Regions from separate parts of the Simplicispira sedimenti genome, predicted to be linked through region 1. Evidence: predicted binding sites of a transcription regulator. Region 1 holds the regulator's gene; each other region holds the start of a gene.
What was found. The regulator sigma-54, encoded in region 1, starts transcription at its own class of promoters, with help from an activator protein. The targets are predictions, from matches to a motif close to TGGCANGNAANCTGCTTT.

Region 1 (7,126 bases):
GCCGCGCCACTCGAAGCTCTCGCGCAGCTCGAACACCTGCGACACCAGGTTCTGCGCGGCCAGGTTGCCCTCGGGCGTGACGGCGCGGGAAAACTCGTTCTCGACCACGGCGCGGCCCGCGTTGACTTGGCGCACCAGCATGAGGATGCCCTGCATCACATCGAGCGGCTCGAAGCCCGAGATCACCACGGGCTTGCGGTACTCCTCGGCAAAGTGCTCGTAGGGCTGCGAACCGATCACGATGCTCACATGCGCCGGGCCAATGAAGCCGTCGATGGGAACGGTGCCCAGCTGGCGCACCTCCGCCGATTCGAGGATGTGCGTGATGGCGGCTGGCGTGAGCACATGGCAGCACAGCACACTGAAGTTGGACACCGCCCGCTCCCGCGCCTCGCGCAGCACCAGGGCGGTGGGCGGCGTGGTGGTTTCAAAGCCAATGGCCAGGAATACGACTTCGCGCTCGGGGTGCTTGTCGGCCAGGGCCAGGGCGTCGGCCGCCGAATAGACCATACGCACATGGGCCCCCCGCGCCTTGGCCTTGATGAGTGAAAGCCCTTCCGACGCGGGCACGCGCATGGTGTCGCCGTAGGTGCACAGCATCACACCGCGCTCCAGCGCCAGGCGGATCGCCAGGTCGATGCGGCCGATGGGCAGCACGCACACCGGGCAGCCAGGTCCGTGGATCATGCGCACGCTCTCGGGCAGCAGGCCCGCAATGCCATAGCGCGCGATGGCGTGCGTGTGGCCGCCGCAAAACTCCATGAAGCGGTAGCTGTGCCCAGGCCGCACCTCGGCGGCAATATTCGCCGCGATGTGGCGCGCCTGTTCGCCGTCGCGGTACTCGTCGATGTACTTCATGCGCCCCCCTGCGCACTGGCGAGTTCGGCGAACAACGCCAGCGTGCGCTCGGCTTCCTCGGGGTCGATCTTGCCGATGGCATAGCCCACATGCACGATCACGTAGTCGCCCAGTTGCGCATCGTCCACCAGGGCGATGGACACCTGCTTGCGCACACCGGACAGGTCCACCACGGCCTGCTGACCGGGCAACAGTTCCACCACGCGGGCGGGTATGGCTAGGCACATGCGGTCGTCTCCTCTGAACAGTTGTGACAGGACGCCTGCGCCAGTTGCTGCGCGGCCACCCAGGCCTGGCCCAGCGCGAGCCCGGCATCGCCGCAGGACAAGGCCTGCGCCGTATGCACCCGCAGGCCCTGCGCCTGCAAACCCGCCACGCAACGCTCGGCCAAAATGCGGTTGAAGAAGCAGCCACCGCCCAGCACCACGCAGCGCACCCCCCGCTCGCTGGCCACCCGCGTGGCCCGCGCCACCAGGGCATCGGCCAGCGCGAGGTGGAACTGCGCGGCGGCAGTCTCGACCTGCGCCCGGCTGGGTGAAGACCACTGCGCCCAAGGCAGGCACAGCGGGCGCAGATCGATGCAGCCCGTGGCATACACCGGCGCCAGCGCCGGTTCGGTGCGCTGCGCCAGCGCGCCGCCGTGGGCCTGCAGATGGCGCGTGGCCGCCTGCTCCAGCGCGATGGCGGCCTGGGCCTCCATGTCCTGGCGTACCGACAGGCCCAGCAGGCCCGCCACGGCGTCAAACCAGCGCCCGGCCGCCGTGGTTTGCGGGCAGTTCAACCCGCGTGCCAGCATGGCCTGCACGGTGCGTGCCGCCGTTTCGCCCACGACGGGTGCGAAGCGCGGCACGATCTGCTCGGCCTGGCCGCTGGCGTGCAGCAGGGCTGCCGCCATGCGCCAGGGTTCGCGCGCCGCGATATCGCCTCCGGGCAGCGCAAGTGGCGCCAGATGCCCTACCCGCTCACAGCGCGCGCCATGCACCCACAGCAGTTCACCGCCCCAGGCCGTGCCATCCAGCCCCAGGCCCACACCGTCGAGCGTGAGGGCGATCACGGGCTCCTGCACGCCGTGCTCGGCCAGCACCGCCGCCGCATGGGCATGGTGGTGCTGCACCGCCACGGCGGGCAGGCCGCGCTCCCCGGCCACACGCAGCGCCAGGCGGGTGCTGAAGAAGTCCGGGTGCAGGTCGTGCGCCACGGCGTCCAGCGGCGCGCCGGGGCGCGCCAGCAGATCCTCCACCGACTGCTCCAGCGCCGCGCACGCGGCCGGGTCGGACAGGTCGCCATGCACGGCGGACCACAGCGGCGTCTGGGGCGCCTGGGTATCGAACAGGCAAGCGCTGTTTTTCAGGAAGGCTCCGCAGGCCAGGATGCGTGCCATGGCGCCCCCTCAACCCTGCCCGGATCTGAGCCGCGCCAGCTCGGCTTCGAGCTGCGCGATGCGTGTCTGCACGCTGGTGGGTTCGATGGCATCGGGGTGCAGCAGCCAATCCAGCCAGGCGTCCATGCCCTCGCCCGTGGTGGCCGAGAGCTGGAGGATGCGGATGCCGGGGTTGACGCGGCGCGCATAGTCCATGCAGCGCTGCACGTCGAAGCTCAGGTGCGGCAGCAGGTCGGTCTTGGTCAGCACCATGAGCTGTGCCGCGGCGAACATGTCGGGGTACTTGAGCGGCTTGTCCTCGCCCTCGGTGACCGAGAGGATGACCACCTTGGCGTCTTCGCCCAAATCCCACAGCGCGGGGCACACCAGGTTGCCCACGTTTTCGATGAACAGCAGCGACTGCGGATGGTGGTGGCGCCCGTGCCCGTGGTCGTGGTGCCCGTGTTCATGCGCATGGTCGTGCAGCGCCAGGCGGGCGAAGGCCTGGGCCACCATGGGGGCGTCCAGGTGGCAACCCTTGCCGGTGTTGACCTGGATGGCCGGCGCGCCGCTGGCGCGGATGCGGTCGGCGTCGTGCGAGGTCTGCTGGTCGCCCTCGATCACGGCCAGCGGCAGCTCGGGGTGTTGCTGCTGCAAGGTACGGATGGTGGCGCACAGCAGTGTGGTCTTGCCCGAGCCGGGGCTGGAGACCAGGTTGAGCGCACGCACGCCGTGGGCATGGAAATGCGCGCGGTTGTGCTGCGCCACTTGGTTGTTGGCGCCCAGCACGTCCTGTTCGATGCGCAGCGTGCGCGATTCGCTCAGCCCCGGCACCGACACCCGCGCCGCGCCGGCGCCAAAGTGCAGATCGCCCGTGCGGGCATCCACCTGCGCACCGGCGGCCGCGGGTACCTCTGGGTTGTTGCATCCACACACGACACACATGTTCGGCTTCCTTTCTATGCCACCTGCATCTCCAGCACGCGCAATGCGTCCCCACCCTGGGGGGCGAGCCCGTAGCCGCCGCAGGCGGGGCAGGCATCGCCGCGCTGCACGATCTCCACCGCGGCACCGCAGCCCGGGCACCAGGCACGGCCGGGCGGCTCGTCGATGAGGACTTGCGCCCCTTCGAGCAGGGTTCCCGGGGCGATGGCGTCCAGCGCAAAGCGCAACGCCGGCACTTCCACCCCAGCGAGCCGGCCCACTTCCAGGCGCAATTGCAGCACGCGCGCAAAGGCCTCGCGCGCCGCCGCGTCTTCCACCACCTGCAGGATGCCACCGGCCAGGCTCAGCTCATGCACGGACCTGCTCCCCGCATTGCGCACCGCCCAGGCCCGGCCGCCTGTGCGCCGTACCCGGGGCATGTGCAGGGACGTACATGGCTCAAGCGCGCGCCAGCAGCATGGCCAGGCCGGCGCCGCCGATTCCCATTCCGGCCACGCGCAGCCATGCTGCATGCATGCGCTGCAGCGCCAGGCCCAGCCCCAGGCCGCCGAGGTGCAGCAGCGCCGTCGTCAGGGTGAAGCCCGCGCCGTAAGCCAGCCAGGGGGTGGCAGGGTCCCACTCCAGCCCATGGGCCATGCCATGCAGCAGCGCGGCGGCAGCGACCAGGCCCATGCACCAGGCGCGGGGAAGCACCGCGCGGCCCAGCAGCAGCACGCCCAGCGCGGCGACGCTCGCGGCGATGGCGGCCTCCAGCCCGCCAGCGGGCCCCCTGGCCCCCCAGCCCGCCGCCAGCGCGCCCAGCAGCATGGTGGAGACGAAGAGGGCGGGCGCCTGCCAGCGGCGCCGCGCGGGAGCCGCGGCGGACCACAGCCCCACGGCCAGCATCGCCAGCAAATGGTCGGCGCCCAGCACCGGATGGACCAGGCCGCTGAACCACGTGGCGGCCTGGGCAGGCCCCGGGCCCCCATGGGCGTGGGCGGACCCCGCGACCATGCAGAGCCCCCACATCGGCAAAACCATGGCACCAAGGCAGTCGCGTCGCATGTCCATCTCCTGGCCGAGGCCATCGGGGGGCGGGAAACACCCCGGCGTTGTTTCAGCGCCCGCGCCGGCCGGCGGGGCACAGAGCCGAAGATTACAACGCCTTGCGCAGCGTGGCGACCGGAATGCGCAGCGCCTCGCGGTATTTGGCGACGGTGCGGCGCGCGCACTCGATGCCCTGCTCCTTGAGCATGTCGGCCAGTTGGCTGTCGGACAGGGGCTTGGCGGGGCTTTCGGCGGCGATGAACTGCTTGATGAGTGCGCGCACCGCCGTGCTGGAGGCGTTGCCGCCCGTGTCGGTGCCCAGGCCCGAGCCGAAGAAATATTTCAGTTCGAACGTGCCCTGCGGCGTGGCCATGTACTTGGCCGTGGTCACGCGCGAGATGGTCGATTCGTGCAGGCCCAGCTCATCGGCAATGTCGCGCAGTACCAGCGGGCGCATGGCCAGCTCGCCATGCACGAAGAAGTTCTTCTGCCGCTCGACGATGGCGCGCGAAACGCGCAGGATGGTGTCAAAGCGCTGCTGGATGTTCTTGATGAACCAGCGCGCCTCCTGCAAGCGCTGTTGCAGCGCCTGGTGGCCTTCGCCCCCGCGGTGGCCGCGCAAGGCGCCCGCGTACACGTCGTGCACGCGCAGCTTGGGCATGACCTCGGGGTTGAGCTGCACCACAAAGTTCTGCCCACTGCGACCGCTGCGCGTGACAAGCACGTCGGGCACCACGGCGTTGCGCTCCACATCGGCAAAGCGCCGGCCTGGGCGCGGCTCCAGCCGGGTGATCAGCGCCATCGCGGCACGGGTGCGTTCCTCGCTGCAGCCGCACAGCTGCACCAGGCGGCGCACGTCGCGCCGCGCCAGCAGGTCCAGCGACTGGCCGCAGATGCACAGGGCCGCCTGCACGGTCTCGGCGTCGGCCGCGCCCTCCTGCAACAGCGCGCGCAGTTGCAGGCCCAGGCATTCGGCCAGGTTGCGCGCGCCCACGCCGGTGGGCTCCAGGCTTTGCAACAGACGCAGCGCCACCGTGAAGTGGTGCACCAGTTCATCCAGTTGCTCCGGGTCGTCCGTGCCCGCCAGCCCCTGGGCCAGGGTCTCGATCGGGTCTTCAAGGTAGCCGTCTTCGGTCAGCGATTCGATGAGAAAGCGCAGCGCCGCCCTGTCCACGTCGGACAGGCGCAGCGCCAGGGCCTGGCGGTGCAGATGCTCGGTGAGGGATTCCTGGGTGTGCACCCATTCCGTGGCGTCGGTGTCCTCATCGGCAGCAGCGCCTTGCTGGCGCGCTGGGGCGTCACCGCCCCATTCGCTGTCGTCGGGAGCGATCTCGGTGGTGCCGTCGCCCTCCCAGCCGGGTTCTTCACCCAGGACGGAAGTTTCGGCATCATTTTGGCCCTCTGCGCTTGCTGTATCTGCGCCAGCAGCTCCTGAAATAATAGCAGCATCGGCGGTGGCATCGTCCCGTTGCGCAGGCATGTCGGCCTGACTCAGGCCAAAGGCCTCGCGCTCGGCCTCGTCGCTGGAACGTTCCAGGAATGGGTTCTCGTCGAGCATCTGCTCGATCTCTTGCGACAGCTCCTGGGTGGACAGTTGCAGCAGCCGGATGGACTGCTGCAATTGCGGCGTCAGCGCCAGGTGCTGCGATACGCGGAGCGAGAGCCCTGGCTTCATCACATCCTGAAGTGTTCGCCAAGGTACACGCGGCGCACCTCGGCGTTGTCCACGATCTCGGACGGTGTGCCCTGGGCCAGCACATGCCCGTCGCTGATGATGAAGGCGTGGTCACAAATGCCCAGCGTCTCGCGCACGTTGTGGTCGGTGATGAGCACACCGATGCCGCGCTCCTTGAGAAAGCCGATGATGCGCTGGATCTCGATCACCGCGATCGGGTCGATGCCGGCAAAGGGCTCGTCCAACAGAATGAAACGCGGCTGCGTGGCCAGGGCGCGTGCGATCTCCACGCGGCGCCGCTCTCCGCCCGACAGGGCCATGGCGGGCGATTCGCGCAGGTGGTCCACGCGCAGCTCCTGCAGCAGCGCCGTGAGGCGTTCCTCGATCACCGCATTGCTGAGTGGTTGGCCCTGGGCGTCGCGCTGGAGCTCCAGAACGGCGCGCACGTTCTCTTGCACGCTGAGCTTGCGAAAGATCGACGCCTCCTGCGGCAGGTACGACAGCCCCAGGCGCGAGCGCCGGTGGATGGGCATGTGTGCAACCGACTGGCCGTCGATGCGGATGTCGCCGGCGTCGCTGCGCACCAGGCCGACGATCATGTAGAACGAGGTGGTCTTGCCCGCACCGTTGGGGCCGAGCAGACCGACGACCTCGCCCTTTTGCACGGTGAGCGAGACATCCTTGACCACCTTGCGGCTGCCATAGGCCTTGGCCAGGTGCAGCACTTCCAGCCGGCTGTTCGCCGCTGCGGGTTCGTTGTGCTCCATGCCGCCCCCGTTCACCGCGTGCCGCCCAGCGTGCTGCTGGGCCGCAGGGCCGGGCTGGCGCTGGCAGGTTCCTGCACCGGGGCCGACGCGGCCCCGGCAGGTGGCTCCTTGGGCGAGAGCACGGCACGCACACGCCCGCCCGGTGCCGGGCCGTCGCCTGCCGCGTTGGGCGCGGCCTTCTGGCCATCGACGGTGAACACGTCGGTCAGGTTGTTATAGACGATGACGGCGCCCGTGATCTCATCGCTGACCGCCGTGCCGCGCAGGCGACGCAGTTCGGCGCGGCGCACGAAACGCACTGCGTCGTTGCGGCCGTCGTATTCGATGACTTCGCCCTCGCCCTCGATGTACTCCTCGGGAGCGCCCGGCGCCACGTCACGCCGCTGGCGGAAAAAGGCGCGCTGCCCGGGCTCGGCGCTGACGGTACCGAACTGGAAGCCCTGGGCGTCCTGGCGCACTTCCAGGCGCGCACCACGCAGCACGATGCTACCCTTG
Region 2 (7,126 bases), on a different contig from region 1:
CGGCTGAACGCCGCTGGCTCCCGTGAAGTCACCTGAAACAGGCGCCCGTGGTGACCCAGGCCATCGACGGTGCGCAGTCAGCCACCGGCCGCTTTGGCGGGCATGAACGCCGTGCTGCCCGTCCGGCCGGGCAGCGAGAGCTGTGCTGCGCAGGGCGCGGTCTGTGCCAGCAGCAGGCCCTTGCGCCAGACCTTGAGCCGGGTGGCACGCAGGCGTATCGCCTCCACCGGGTCGCGTGCCTGCAGCAGCACAAAGCTGGCGTCGCGGCCCACGTCGATGCCGTAGCCATCCAGTCCCATCACACGTGCGGCGTTCACCGTCACGGCGTCGAAGCATTGGCGCATGCCAGCCTGGCTGGTCATCTGCGCGACGTGCAAGCCCATGTGCGCGACCTCCAGCATGTCGCCGCTGCCCAGCGAATACCAGGGGTCCATCACGCAGTCGTGGCCGAACGCGACCGTGACACCCGCTGCCATCAACTCGGGCACCCGCGTCATGCCACGGCGCTTGGGGTAGGTGTCGTGCCGCCCCTGCAAGGTGATGTTGATGAGCGGGTTGGCCACCGCGCTCACCCCGCTTTCGGCGATCAGCGGAATCAGCTTGCTCACGTAGTAGTTGTCCATGCTGTGCATGGACGTGAGGTGCGAGCCGTTGACCCGGCCCTGCAGGCCCAGGCGCTGCGTCTCCAATGCCAGCGTCTCGATGTGGCGCGAGAGGGGGTCGTCGCTCTCGTCACAGTGCATGTCCACCGGCAAGCCCCGCTCGGCGGCAAGCTCGCACAGCAGCTTCACGCTGGCCGCACCTTCGCCCATGGTGCGTTCAAAGTGCGGAATGCCGCCCACCACATCCACGCCCAGATCGAGCGCGCGCTGGAGGTTGTCCAGGCCCCCTGGGGTGCGCAGCACGCCGTCCTGCGGAAAGGCGACCAGTTGCAAGTCCAAGTAGGGCGCAACGCGGTTTTTGACCTCCAGCATGGCGCGCACCGGCAACAGGCTGGGGTCGCTGGTGTCCACGTGGCTGCGGATGGCCAGCAAGCCTTTGGCCACCGCCCAGTCGCAGTAAGTCAGCGCACGTTCGACCAGCGCCTCCTCGGTCAGCATCGGCTTGAGTTCGCCCCAAAGCGCGATCCCTTCGAGCAGCGTTCCACTGTGGTTGACGCGCGGCAGTCCGTAGCTGAGCGTCGCGTCCATGTGAAAGTGCGGATCGCAGAACGGCGGGCTCAGCAACTGGCCCTGGGCATGCACGGTTTCGTGCGCCGGTGCGTGCAAACCGGGTGCCACCTCGACGATGCAGCCTCCCTGAACGGCGACCGACATGTCGCAACGGCCATCCGGCAGACTGGCATGGGTGATCAGCAGGTCAAGCATCATGGGCTCCTTCAGCAGGCCATGCACCGCAGGCTTGTGCGGGCGCTGCTGTGGGGCGCCTGCAGAGCGCCAGGGGCGTGGCGGCAACCTTCAGCGCCAGCGGCGCAGCAGCAAAGACCATCGGGCTCTCCAAGCGGGACAGGTGGCAATACCTGGGGTGCACAAGCATGTCGCCAAGCATAAACCGCATGGCGTCGGCTGCTGTGCCATGCAAGTCCCGGTGATCCGCGCCGCTGGTGCGCAGGTGTCGTGCCCGCAGGGTGGGTGGCGCCAACCAGCGCACCGCGAGCGGTCCGAGCCTGCCGCTGCTTACCCCAGCAAATCCACCATGTCCAGCATGCGCCGGGCCACCTCGCCCAGCTTCAGGCCCTTGTCCATGGCGGTTTTGCGCAGCTTTTCGTAGGCGGCCTGCTCGCTCAGGCCCTGGCGTTGCATGAGCAGGCCTTTGGCGCGGTCGATGGTCTTGCGGTCCTGCAGTTCGGTTCGGGCGTCGGCCAGTTCGGCGCGCAGGGCCTGTTCGTGGGCAAAGCGGGCCATGGCCACGTCCAGGATGGGGCGGATGCGCTGGGGCGCCAGCCCGGCCACGATGTAGGCGCACACGCCCGCGGCCACGGCGTCCTTGACGTGGGTGGTGTCCTCGTCGTTGGTGAACATGACGATGGGGCGGGGCGCCTCGCGCGTGGCCAGCACCACATGCTCCAGGGCGTCGCGGGCTTCGCTTTCACTGTCCACGATGATGAGGTCGGGCTGCAATTGCGCCAGCCGCTCGGCCAGGAAGGTGTCGGCCGGTATCGCGGCCACGAGGTTGTAGTTGTTTTCCAGCAGGCCGATGCGCAGCATGCGCGAGCGCGCCGCCAGGCGCGCGGCGTGTTGGTCGTCGGGGTTGGTGATGGCCAGGTCGGGCGCCACCACCACAATGCGCAGCGTGTCGTTCATGCCCGCATCCGCAGCAACAAACATGCCATGGCCCGATGTGTAGCGCGCCGTGCGTTGCACTTTTTTGGTGCATCTGCGGCCCTTGCGGCGCCTGAAAGTAACTAATGGTCGGGCTTACCCGGTAGGGAAATTTGCGGGCGTCTTATATACCCCTGTGATATTTCATTTATCCGACGGAGTTTTCAGCATGATCCAACCATTGAACCGGCGCCGTTTTTCTGCTGGTCTGGCCCTGGCACCCTGGGCCGCAGGTGGCCTGCTCACGGGTTGCAGCAATATCCCCGACAGCATCAAGATCGGTGTCGCGCAGCCGCTGAGCGGCCCGCTCAGCGCACTGGGCAAGGATCTGCTCAATGGCGTGCAGTTGGCCGTCAACGAGCTGAACAAGGCCAATTTCAGCATTGAGGGCAAGCGTGTCACCCTGGAGGTGATGTCGGTGGACGACAAGGCCGATGCGGCTACCGGCAAGGCCGTGGCGCAGCAACTGGTGGATGCGGGCGTGGTCGCGGTGGTGGGGCACCTCAATTCGGGTGTCAGCATCGAGACGGCGCCTATCTATGCAGCGGCAGGCATTGCGCAGATCGCCATTTCCACCAACCCCAAGTTCACGCAACTGGGACACGAGACGACCTTCCGCATGGTGGCCAACGACAACCTGCAGGCCCGGGCCATTGGTTCGTTTGCGTCGTCGCAGTTTGGCGATGTGCGCTTTGCCGCGCTGGACGATGGCACGCCCTACGGCAAGGGTTTGACCGATGGTGCGGTCGAGCAGCTCAAGGCGGAAAAGCGCGAGGTGGTGCTGCGCCAGTCGTTCGACGACAAGACCGTGGCTTTTGACGAGCTGGCCGCCAAGATCAAGTCCGAGAAGGTGGGCGTCATTGTCTCCACGCTCAACGACTTCCAGGCCGTGGCGCTGATTGCCGCGCTGGCCAAGATCGACTACACCAACGTGCGCCTGCTGGGGGGCGACACGGTCAAGACCACCGACATGGTCAAGGCGGCGGGGCAGATCCAGGGCATTTTTGCCACTTCGCCGGTGCTGGAGGCCAAGGAGTTTGTGGCGGGCCGCCCGTTCCTGGAGCGCTACCTGGAAGCCTTCAAGGTGCCGCCAGCCTATGGTGGGCACTACTCGTACGACAGCACCTATGTGCTGACCGCCGCCATGCAGGCGGCCAAGTCGGTCAAGCCCAAGGACGTGACGGCGGCGCTGCGCCGTATCAATGGCTACGCGCCGGTCACCGGCACCATGAAGTGGGATGAGAAGGGAGAGCAGCGCTACGCCGCTGTGGGCGTGTACGAGCTGCGGCGCGGCAGCTGGGAGCTGCGCATGCGTTCGGACCGCTGGTAAGCGGCACACGGCTCAGCACAGAGCAGCGGGCGCTGGGGGCATTGAGCCCTCGGTGCCCGTTTTTTCAGCACTCGACCACGTTCACGGCCAGGCCGCCGCGCGAGGTTTCCTTGTACTTGGACATCATGTCCTTGCCCGTCTGCACCATGGTGCGGATGACCTGGTCCAGCGACACCACGTGTGTGCCGTCGCCGCGCAGTGCCAGGCGTGCGGCGTTGATGGCCTTGATGGCGCCCATGGCGTTGCGCTCGATGCAGGGGATTTGCACCTGCCCGCCCACGGGGTCGCAGGTCATGCCCAGGTTGTGTTCCATGCCGATTTCGGCAGCGTTTTCCACCTGCGCGGGCGTGCCGCCCAGTACGGCGGCCAGCGCGCCTGCGGCCATGGAGCAGGCCACGCCCACCTCGCCCTGGCAGCCCACTTCGGCGCCCGAGAGCGAAGCGTTCATCTTGTAGATGCCGCCAATGGCGCCTGCGGTGAGCAGGAAGTCGGCAATGCCCGCCTCGGTGGCGGTGGGGATGAACTTCACGTAGTAGTGCAGCACCGCCGGGATCACACCTGCGGCGCCGTTGGTGGGCGCCGTCACCACGCGGCCGCCGGCGGCGTTTTCCTCGTTCACGGCCATGGCGTACAGATTGACCCAGTCGAGCATGGACAGCGGGTCGCGCAGCGCGGCCTCGGGGGCGCTGCTGAGCTTGTGCTGTAGCTCGGCCGCGCGCCGCCGGATCTGCAGTGGCCCCGGCAGGTGGCCCTGCGCGGCGCAGCCACGCTGCACGCAGGCGGCCATGGTCTGCCACAGCGCGGCCAGGCCGTCGTGCACCTGCGCGGGGCTGCGCAGGTGCTCTTCATTGGCGCGCTGCAACTGGGCCACGCTCAAGCTGTGCGTGCGGCACAGCGCCAGCAGCTCGGTGGCGCTGGCGTAGGAGTAGGGCACCGGGCTTTCGGCCAGCGGTGCAGGGGGGCGGCTGAACACGCGCTCACCGCGCGCATCGACCACAAAGCCGCCGCCCACCGAGAAGTATTCGGCGCCCAGCAGTTCCTGGCCCTGCGCGTCCAGCGCGGCAAAGCGCAGGCCATTGGGGTGGAAGGGCAGACTTTTGCGCCGGAACAGCAGGTGCTCCTTTTCCACAAAGCGCACCGTGTGCTCGCCCAGCAGGGCCAGTTGCTGGCGGCTGCGGATGTCCAGCAGCGCAGGGGCGATCTGGTCGGGGTCGATGCGGTCGGGCTCGTGCCCGGCCAGGCCCAGCAGCACGGCGCTGTCGGTGCCGTGGCCCCGGCCTGTGGCGCTGAGCGAGCCGAACAGCTCGGTGTTCAGTTGCTGGGTGGCGCCCAGCAGGCCCGCCGCCTGGAGCTGGCTGGCAAAGTGCCGGGCGGCAATCATGGGGCCCACAGTGTGCGAGCTGGATGGGCCGATGCCGATCTTGAAGAGGTCGAAAACGCTGACGGTCATGGGGTGTGCGCTGAGCGCAAGCTGTGTGGCCTCAAGCGTGGGGCTGCCGCAGCGCGCTGGCAAGCGCACATTCCCTGAGGTGTTGGTGTGCTCTGCCGCTGGCTATGCCCTGCGCGGGGTGTTGTTTGCTATAAAAACAATAGCTGCTTGCGCAATGAATACGGGCGCTAGAGCCCAATTTTCTTTGGATCTTGTAGCCCAAGGCGCACAGGCTTCAGCGCGGGTTGCGGGGCATGAATGTTTCTTACTTAAAACGTGAACACGTTCTTACATCGCCAGGGCGCGGGCCAGCATGCCCGGTGCGTCCCACGCGCGGATGCGGGGGCGCTGGCACAGGCTGCGGCCTTGCAGGGCGTCCACCTTGTCCAGAATGCGCAAGCCGCCTTGCACCACCAGGCGCAGCTCCCAGCCCATGCGGCCGGGTACGCGGTGTACCAGGGGCGCGCCGCGCAGCATGGTGGCGCGCGTCCAGCGCGAGAGCTCGTTGATGAGGGCCGTGGTCTGCGCCGTGGGCCGCAAGGCCAGTAACTGGGCGCGGTCCACGCCGTGGGCGGCGCAGTCTTCGTCGGGCAGGTAAAAGCGCGCGCGCGGCAGGTCCACGCTCAGGTCCTGCCAGAAGTTGATGAGCTGCAACGCGGTGCAGATGGCGTCGCTTTCGTCCAGCGCCTGCGCGCCCTGCACGCCGTACAGGTGCAGCAGCAGCCGGCCCACGGGGTTGGCCGAGCGGCGGCAGTAGTCCAGCAATTCGGTGCGGTGGGCGTAGCCGGCGCCATCGCGGGTTTTTTCCACATCTTGGATGAAGGCGCTGAGCAGGTCGTCCAGCAGCGGCACGGGCAGGGCGTGGCTTTTCAGCATGGCGGCCAGCGGGGCAAAGACGGCGGACCAGCGCTCCGAGGGCGCTTGCGCCGCTGCGATGGCGTGCAGGTCGGCCCGGTAGGCGGCCAGGTCGGCCAGGCGCTGGGCGGCGTTGGCCGGGCCTTCGTCGGCGATGTCGTCGGCCGTGCGCGCGAAGGCGTAGATGGCGGCAATGGGTGCGCGCAGGTGCGGCGGGCACAGCCAGGACGCCACGGGAAAGTTCTCGTAGTGGGTGACAGGTGGGGGCAGGGGTGTGTTCACGGGCTGCATTGTCGCTTGACAAGGGACAAGCGATCACATAGATTACTAACCAGTCAGTCAGTAATTATTTGGACACATCCATGCGAACTTCGTCCGCAGCACAGCCCCGTATGGGGCTTTTGGGGGTTCTGGCCCTGCTTTCCCTGGTCACCGCCTGCTCGCAGCCCGAGCCCCCGCCCGAGCCGGTGCGGGCGGTCAAGCTGCTCACGGTGGGTGCCAGCGAGCTGCAGACGGTGCAGGAGTACGCGGGCGAGGTGCGTGCAGGCGTGGAGTCGCGCCTGGGCTTTCGCGTGGCGGGCAAGCTGGTCGAGCGCCCCGTGCAACTGGGCCAGCGCGTGCAGGCCGGGCAGGTGCTGGCGCAGATCGACCCGCAGGACTACCAGTTGAGCGCCGCCGCAGCGCGCGCACAGGTGGCCGCAGCGCAAACGCAGTACGAGCTGGCGGCAGCCGATTTCCAGCGTTTCGGCAAGCTCAAGGAGCAGAACTTCATCAGCGGCGCCGAGCTCGAGCGCCGCGAAAGCGCGCTGAAGGCGGCGCGTTCGCAATTGCAGCAGGCCCAGGCGCAGGCCCAGGCCCAGGGCAACCAGGCGCAGTACACGCGCCTGCAGGCAGACGCTTCGGGCGTGGTCACGGGCATTGATGCCGAGCCCGGCCAGGTGCTGGCCGCAGGCACGCCCGTGCTGCGTCTGGCGCACGATGGCGCGCGCGATGTGGTCATCGCCGTGCCGGAGGACAAGGTCACCCGCCTGGAGCCGGGCCAGCCGGTGCAGGTGCGCACCTGGTCCACGGGCGAGTCCTTGCCCGGCACCGTGCGCGAGGTGGCGGCCAGTGCCGACCCGGTCACGCGCACCTTCACCGTCAAGGTGAAAATCGACCCGGCCACTGCGCCACCGCTGGGCTCCACGGTGC
Region 3 (7,126 bases), on a different contig from region 1:
GCTGCGCTGGCTGCAGGCCCTGCACGACTGGGTGGCCAGTGAATTGGCGGCGCATCCGCGCCTGGTGCTGCTGGGCGACTTCAACGTGGCGCCCGAAGACCGCGACTCTTACGACCCCGTGGGCCTGGCGGGCACCATCCACCACACGCCCGAAGAGCGTGGGCACTTCCAGGCGCTGCTGGCCTTGGGCCTGGTGGATGCGTTCCGCCTGTTCGATCAGCCCGACAAGAGCTTTTCGTGGTGGGACTACCGCATGCTGGGTTTCCAGAAGAACCGGGGGCTGCGCATCGACCACATGCTGGTGAGCCCGGCGCTGCGCCCCGCCGTGGCGGCCTGCACCATCGACCGCGCTCCGCGCAAGAACCCCCAACCCAGCGACCACGCGCCGGTGGTGCTGGAATTGACACTTTAATTTGCTATTATTTTTATAGCTATTGGCGCTTGTAAATCAAGCGCTGTAGCCGTTTTTTGCTTCATCCACACCGTCCAGGCCCAGCTCCTGGATCTTGCGGGTGATGGTGTTGCGGCCAATGCCCAGGCGCTGGGCGGCCTCCATGCGGCGACCGTGGGTGGCCGCCAGCGCGGTGCGAATCAGGCGTGACTCGAAGCGGTGCGCCAGCACATCCCAAATATCGTTCTGGCCCGCGGCCAGCAGGCCCTGGGCTTCGCGCTCCAGGGCTTGCTCCCAGGCGGTGGCATCTGCCCCATCGACCAGCGGGTGCGCAGCAAGCGGCGACGGACTGCCCGGCGGCAACGCGACGGGTCGGTGCGCCACGGCTGAAACGCCTGCCACGGGCACGGGTGCCGCCACGGCAGGCAGGGGTTCTGCCGCCGGCTCCGCCAACGGCGATGTGGCCAGCAGCGGATCGGTGGTGGCGCTGGGGGCCTCCAGCACCTCGGGCGGCAGGTCCTGCACCGAAATGGTTTGTGCGGGCGCCATGACCGTGAGCCAGTGGCAGATGTTTTCCAACTGGCGCACGTTGCCCGGAAAGCCGAACTGCCCCAGGCGCGCCAAAGCAGCGTCAGAAATGCGCTTGGGCTCCACCCCCAGCTGGCGCGCGCTTTGCTGCAGGAAATGGCGCGTGAGCATGGGCACGTCCTCGCGCCGCTCACGCAGCGCCGGCAGGCGCAGACGGATGACGTTGAGGCGGTGGAACAAGTCTTCGCGAAACACACCGTCCTTGACGCGCTGCTCCAGGTTCTGGTGCGTGGCAGCAATCACGCGCACATGGGCCTTGACGGCGGCATGGCCGCCGACGCGGTAGAACTGGCCGTCCGACAGCACGCGCAGCAGGCGCGTCTGCAGGTCGAAAGGCATGTCGCCGATCTCGTCGAGGAACAGCGTGCCGCCCTCGGCCTGCTCGAAGCGCCCACGCCGCTGCGTCTGCGCGCCGGTGAAGGCGCCGCGCTCGTGGCCGAAGAGTTCGGATTCGAGCAGATCTTTAGGGATGGCGGCCGTGTTGATGGCCACGAAGGGGCCACCCGCCACGGGCGAATGCTTGTGCAGCGCGCGCGCCACCAGCTCCTTGCCCGAGCCCGATTCGCCGGTGATCAGCACGGTGACCTGGCTCTGGCTCAGGCGCCCAATGGCACGGAACACGTCCTGCATGGCCGGTGCCTGGCCCAGCATTTCCGGGGCCACCTCGTGCGCGTCCTGGGCCACTGATTCGCGCTCGCTTTCCTGCACGGCGCGGCGGATCAGCTCCACTGCCTTGGGCAGGTCAAAGGGCTTGGGCAGATATTCAAAAGCGCCGCGCTGGAAGGCCGATACCGCACTGTCCAGGTCGGAGAACGCCGTCATGATGATGACGGGCAGCCCCGGTTGCAGGGCATGCACCTTTTCCAGCAGTTGCAGACCATTGCCGCCGGGCATGCGGATGTCGCTGACCAGCACCTGCGGCGCGCTGTGCTGCACATCGCCGCCCTGCAGGGCTTCGAGCGCATCGAGCACCTCGCGCGGGTGCGTGAAGCTGCGCGTGGGCAGGTTCTCGCGCGCCAGGGCCTTCTCGAGCACGAAGCGGATCGAGGGGTCGTCATCTACTATCCAGATCGGCTTCATGGGCTTGGGTGCTTCCACAGGTTGGTGCAGCGGGTCGTAGGTTCCTCAGGGCAAGGGAATCAGGATGCGGAAATCGGTGCGACCGGGTCTGCTTTCGCATTCGATCATGCCGTGGTGACGCTGCACAAAGGTTTGCGCCAACGTCAGCCCCAGCCCCGAACCGCCGTCCCGGCCCGACACCAGGGGATAGAAGATCCGATCCCGTATGGCGTCGGGCACGCCTGGCCCGTTGTCGATGACATGCAATTCCAGTGCCAGCCTGTAGCGCTGGCGCCCAAAAGTCACCTGCCGGGCCACGCGGGTGCGCAGGGTGATGCAGGCATCCCCGGCGGCAATGCGTTCGGCCAGGGCCTGGGCTGCGTTCTGCACGATATTGAGCAAGGCCTGGATCAGCTGGGCGCGGTCGCCCCGGAATTCAGGGATGGAGGTGTCGTAGTCGCGCACCACGCGCAGGCCCTGGGGGTGCTCCACCAGGATCAGCGAACGCACCCGCTCGCAGACCTCGTGGATGTTGACGTCGCCCACCTGGTGCGGGTGGCGGTGCGGCGCCAGCAAGCGGTCCACCAGTGCCTGCAGGCGGTCGGCCTCGTGGACGATGACTTCGGTGTACTCGGTCAGCTCGGGGTTTTGCAACTCCATTTCCAGAAGCTGCGCTGCGCCACGGATGCCGCCCAGGGGGTTCTTGATCTCGTGGGCCAGGTTGCGGATCAGCTCCTTGTGCGCCTGCGCTTGCTCCAGCAGGCGGTCTTCGCGGTCCTGTCGCGCCTGCTGCTCCAGCGGCCACAGCTCCACGACCAGCTCATCGCCCTGCCCTGGCGACACGTTCACATGCACCGGCAAGGGCTCCTGGTGCAGGCGTTTGAGGCCTGCCTCGTAGCGCAGGGCCTCGAAGTCCTGGCTGCGCGCCCCGGCGAGCGCTGTTTGCAGCAGGGCGGGTTCGGTAAAACACATTGAGAAGTCTGCGCCCTCCAGGGTGCGACGCGACATGCCCAGTTGCTGCTCCAGTGCGGCATTGGCAAACATCACGGCGCCGTCGGGCCGCAACACCGCCACCAGCACGGAGAGCCAGTCGAGGGCCAGCATGTGCGCGGGGACGCCCGCAGGATGGGTCAATGGCATGCGGGCGCAGCGCGGCTCTCAAGGTGTAGGCAAACGGCTGAGTTCGCGTTGTATGCCCTCAATGTCGCTTTCGCTGCGGGCAATGCTCGCCTTGAGTTCAGCAGTCCGTTCTTGGTATTTTTGCGGGTTGCGCAGGTCCAGGGCATTGCGCTCCGGAGCCCCGTTGTTGTATTCCTTCACCAACTCTGCACGGCGCGCCTGCGCCTTGCGCAGTTCGGCCTCCAGAATGGCGCGTGCGTCGGAATCACGCGCACGCTGGTCGTTGGCCGTGACCTTGGGAGCACCGGCCGGGGAGCTGGGCTTGGCCGCACCGGAAGCCGCTACAGCAGGGCGCGTACCCTCCACCACCGTCACGTTACCCCCATCCACCGGCTTGCATCCACGCTCACGGGCTTGGTTGGCGTTGTTGGTGTATTCGTTGCCGCATCGGTAGATGGTGTTTTGCGCCTGCGCGGCCGAAGCAGCCCCCAGGGCCAGCAACAGCGGCAGACAACGTGCGCTCATCAGTTTCAGGTTCATACGGTTTTCTCGCAAGCAGCCACCACGGCGGGCTGTGGGCAGGACGGTGTGGAAGTATCGCCCAAAGCAGCGCCATCTCCAATCGCTGCCTGTCATGCGTCTGCAACGAAGGGCAACGCCGTGAGGTCCATGCCACGGTGGAGCCGCATCACGCGCCATGGTTCCGCACATCGGTCACAGCCCCCCAGAAATGACAAAGCGGCCCGGAGACCGCTTTGTCGTGTTCGCCCAGGGGATCAGAGCGAGTAGTACATGTCGAACTCGGTCGGGGTGACCTCGATGCGCGCACGGGTGACTTCCTGCATCTTCAGCTCAATGAAGGCGTCGAGCATGGAGTCGCTGAACACGCCGCCCTTGGTCAGGAAGGCACGGTCCTTGTCCAGGTATTCCAGCGCCTGATCCAGGCTGTGACACACGGTGGGCACCAGCTTGTCTTCTTCCGGGGGCAGGTGGTACAGGTCCTTGGTGGCGGCTTCGCCTGGATGGATCTTGTTTTCCACGCCGTCCAGACCTGCCATCAGCAGTGCGGCAAAGCACAGGTAGGGGTTGGCCATCGGATCGGGGAAGCGGGCTTCCACGCGGCGGCCCTTGGGGTTGGCCACGTAAGGGATGCGGATCGATGCCGAGCGGTTCTTGGCCGAGTAGGCCAGCTTGACGGGCGCTTCGAAGTGCGGCACCAGTCGCTTGTAGCTGTTGGTGGTGGGGTTGGTAATGGCGTTCAGGGCACGGGCGTGCTTGATGATGCCGCCGATGTAGTACAGCGCAAAATCGCTCAGGCCGGCATAGCCATCGCCAGCAAACAGGTTCTTGCCATCCTTCCAGACCGACTGGTGCACGTGCATGCCAGAGCCGTTGTCGCCATGGTAGGGCTTGGGCATGAAGGTCGCGGTCTTGCCATAGGCATTGGCCACGTTCCAGATGACGTACTTGAGGTTCTGCGTCCAGTCGGCGCGCTCGACCAGAGTGGAGAACTTGGTGCCGATTTCGCACTGGCCCGCGCCCGCCACTTCGTGGTGGAACACTTCCACCGGAATGCCCAGGCTTTCCAGAATCAGCGACATTTCGGCACGCATGTCGTGGGTCGTGTCCACGGGAGGAACGGGGAAATAACCGCCCTTGGTGCGCGGACGGTGGCCACGGTTGCCGCCTTCGAGCTTGGCACCCGTGTTCCAGGGGGCTTCGTACTCTTCGATCTCGTAGAAGCCGCGACCGGGTTCGGTGCTCCAGCGCACGTTGTCGAACAGGAAAAACTCGGGCTCAGGACCGAAGAAAGCCGTATCGCCCAGGCCGGAGGCCTTCAGGTAGGCTTCAGCGCGGCGCGCCACGGAGCGGGGATCGCGGTCATAGGCCTTGCCGTCGCCCGGCTCGATCACATCGCACTGCAGGAACAGCGTGGTTTCCTCGAAGAACGGATCGACGTTGGCCGTGTTGGGATCGGGCATCAGAAGCATGTCCGAGGCCTCAATACCTTTCCAACCCGCAATCGAGGAACCGTCAAAAGCGTGTCCCGAAGAGAACTTGTCTTCATCGAAGGCAGAAATGGGCACGGTCACGTGCTGTTCTTTGCCACGGGTGTCGGTGAAACGGAAGTCCACGAACTTGACTTCGTTCTCCTTCACCATTTTCATCACGTCTGCAACGGTCTTGGCCATCAGGTTCTCCTGGGTAGAGGGCTGTTAAGAAAGGTGCTATCAACTAGCAGGGAGTGTGCCAGCTGCAACTCCAAGAAATAGGGATCATCCGGTGCGCAGTCTTGGACGACCTCTTATGATTGTCTGCGCTATGTTGGTGCAATGACGCGCGACAGATCAAGGACCGTCAATCACGCACCATTTCAGGGCCTAGTTTTGCACCAAAATGGTGCAATCCATCGATCAGGTCCTTCCAGGCCGCCAAACTGTCCGTCGCCAAACCCTTGACACCCAGTTCGATATGGCGACCGTGCACCGGGTGATCCACGCTAGGCAGGCTGAACACCCGAACCCCAGAATGGGTGGCTTCAATCCTCTGCATCAAGGGCGTCAGCGTGGACTCCAGGGCCTCGTACACGATCACCGATCGTTCTACCTTGGCCTGACTGCCGAACAAATGGGCATACTGCGTGTCCAGCACCCATTCCAGCATGGGCCAGGCCATGACCGGGAAGCCGGGGAAAAAATGGACGCTCCCCCCGGCGGATCCACTGCAACTGAACCCTGGAATTTTGTTGTATGGGTTGGGGATGATGGACGCTCCTTGCGGGAAACACCCCATGTTCAAGCGGTGAATGTTGTCGGGCCGCTCTGGGTCAAACACCTCTCCTTTTTCCTGAGCCATCGCCTGCATGCGTTCGCGAATCAACTCCGCCGCCAACGGATGCAACTGCAGGGACACATCCAGAGCCTGCGCGGCACATAGACGGGTATGGTCATCAGGCGTCGCACCAATGCCGCCGGTGCAGAAAACCACATCGCCCGAAGCAAAGGCCCTGGACAGCACGGCCTTGATGCGCTCTGGCTCATCACCCACGTACTCCGCATACGACAGCGCCAAGCCGCGATCAGAGAGCAGGTCAATCACTTTGTTGAGATGCTTGTCGGCTCTTTTTCCCGACAGGATTTCGTCTCCAACGACAATCAATCCAAATTGAGGCGTCATGGTTTCGGCTCTTGATCCATGGGTAGTTGCAAGGGCAGTTGCACAGACAATCCTGTCGGCTCGGACGCTGGGGGAACGGGATCTGCCTCCGCGCCAGCGGCAGAAACTTGCTCAAGCCGCAGACGCTCCAGCGCCGCCAAGCAATAGTGAATGAACCACAACGAGGAGAAAACAAAGACCAGGGTGTAAATCCATATGGCCAAGGGAATCAGGATGAAAAAGGCGGCAACAAAAAGCACCCCAGAGGCCCAAACCACCGCCGGAGCAGCCCCCAGGAACCCCGTCACCACGCCCATCACCAAGAGGCTCATCTTGTGCCGCTCAAACAGCGCGATGCGCTCCTGTCGGCTCGCATGTTCGGCCAACGCATCAAAAGCCATCACCCGATAGGTCAGCCAGCCCCAGATCAAGGGTGGCAATATCAAAACCAAGGGCGGGATCAGCCACAAGGGCATGGAAAGGATGAGCGCAACGAAAGCCAACGAAGTGGAGCCCAGTGACCAAGCCACGCTCCAGAGGAATGATCCCCCTTGCTTGCGTTCGAGCAGCGGAAAACGCCGTTGCGCCACCAGTGACAAGAGCGATGGTGTGGCCAGAAACGCCACCGCCAGCAGCGAAACCATCACCACCACTGGCGCCAATGCCAAAACGACAAGAAGTGGAATCACCCAGGCTTTTGCACCACCCCAACCCCAATCCTCTAGGCGAAGCCAAAACGACTCCAGGAGCGGCCACCCATCGAGCCATGCGGCAGCCAGATCAAGCGCGGGCTGCCAAAAAAAGTAACCAAGA

Region 2: a site for sigma-54 is predicted at 2,314-2,331, ahead of MJ602_RS13825 (ANTAR domain-containing response regulator). Genes of this name have one in related genera too.
Region 3: a site for sigma-54 is predicted at 5,393-5,410, ahead of glnA (type I glutamate--ammonia ligase). Genes of this name have one in related genera too.

The regions. Positions count from the first base shown of each region.
Region 1 is NZ_JAKVIJ010000006.1:209,959-217,084, forward strand. It holds gene hypD (hydrogenase formation protein HypD) at 1-858, opposite strand, end outside; gene MJ602_RS08925 (HypC/HybG/HupF family hydrogenase formation chaperone) at 855-1,085, opposite strand; gene MJ602_RS08930 (Kae1-like domain-containing protein) at 1,076-2,239, opposite strand; gene hypB (hydrogenase nickel incorporation protein HypB) at 2,249-3,163, opposite strand; gene MJ602_RS08940 (hydrogenase maturation nickel metallochaperone HypA/HybF) at 3,178-3,519, opposite strand; gene MJ602_RS08945 (HupE/UreJ family protein) at 3,602-4,207, opposite strand; gene MJ602_RS08950 (RNA polymerase factor sigma-54) at 4,299-5,864, opposite strand; gene lptB (LPS export ABC transporter ATP-binding protein) at 5,864-6,631, opposite strand; gene lptA (lipopolysaccharide transport periplasmic protein LptA) at 6,643-7,126, opposite strand, start outside.
Region 2 is NZ_JAKVIJ010000013.1:278-7,403, forward strand. It holds gene MJ602_RS13820 (amidohydrolase family protein) at 78-1,367, opposite strand; gene MJ602_RS13825 (ANTAR domain-containing response regulator) at 1,677-2,303, opposite strand; gene MJ602_RS13830 (branched-chain amino acid ABC transporter substrate-binding protein) at 2,491-3,651, shown strand; gene MJ602_RS13835 (L-serine ammonia-lyase) at 3,716-5,101, opposite strand; gene hpnC (squalene synthase HpnC) at 5,369-6,226, opposite strand; gene MJ602_RS13845 (efflux RND transporter periplasmic adaptor subunit) at 6,298-7,126, shown strand, end outside.
Region 3 is NZ_JAKVIJ010000012.1:1,006-8,131, reverse strand. It holds gene xth (exodeoxyribonuclease III) at 1-412, shown strand, start outside; gene ntrC (nitrogen regulation protein NR(I)) at 449-2,059, opposite strand; gene glnL (nitrogen regulation protein NR(II)) at 2,105-3,178, opposite strand; gene MJ602_RS13165 (hypothetical protein) at 3,197-3,682, opposite strand; gene glnA (type I glutamate--ammonia ligase) at 3,934-5,349, opposite strand; gene MJ602_RS13155 (competence/damage-inducible protein A) at 5,516-6,334, opposite strand; gene MJ602_RS13150 (EI24 domain-containing protein) at 6,331-7,126, opposite strand, start outside.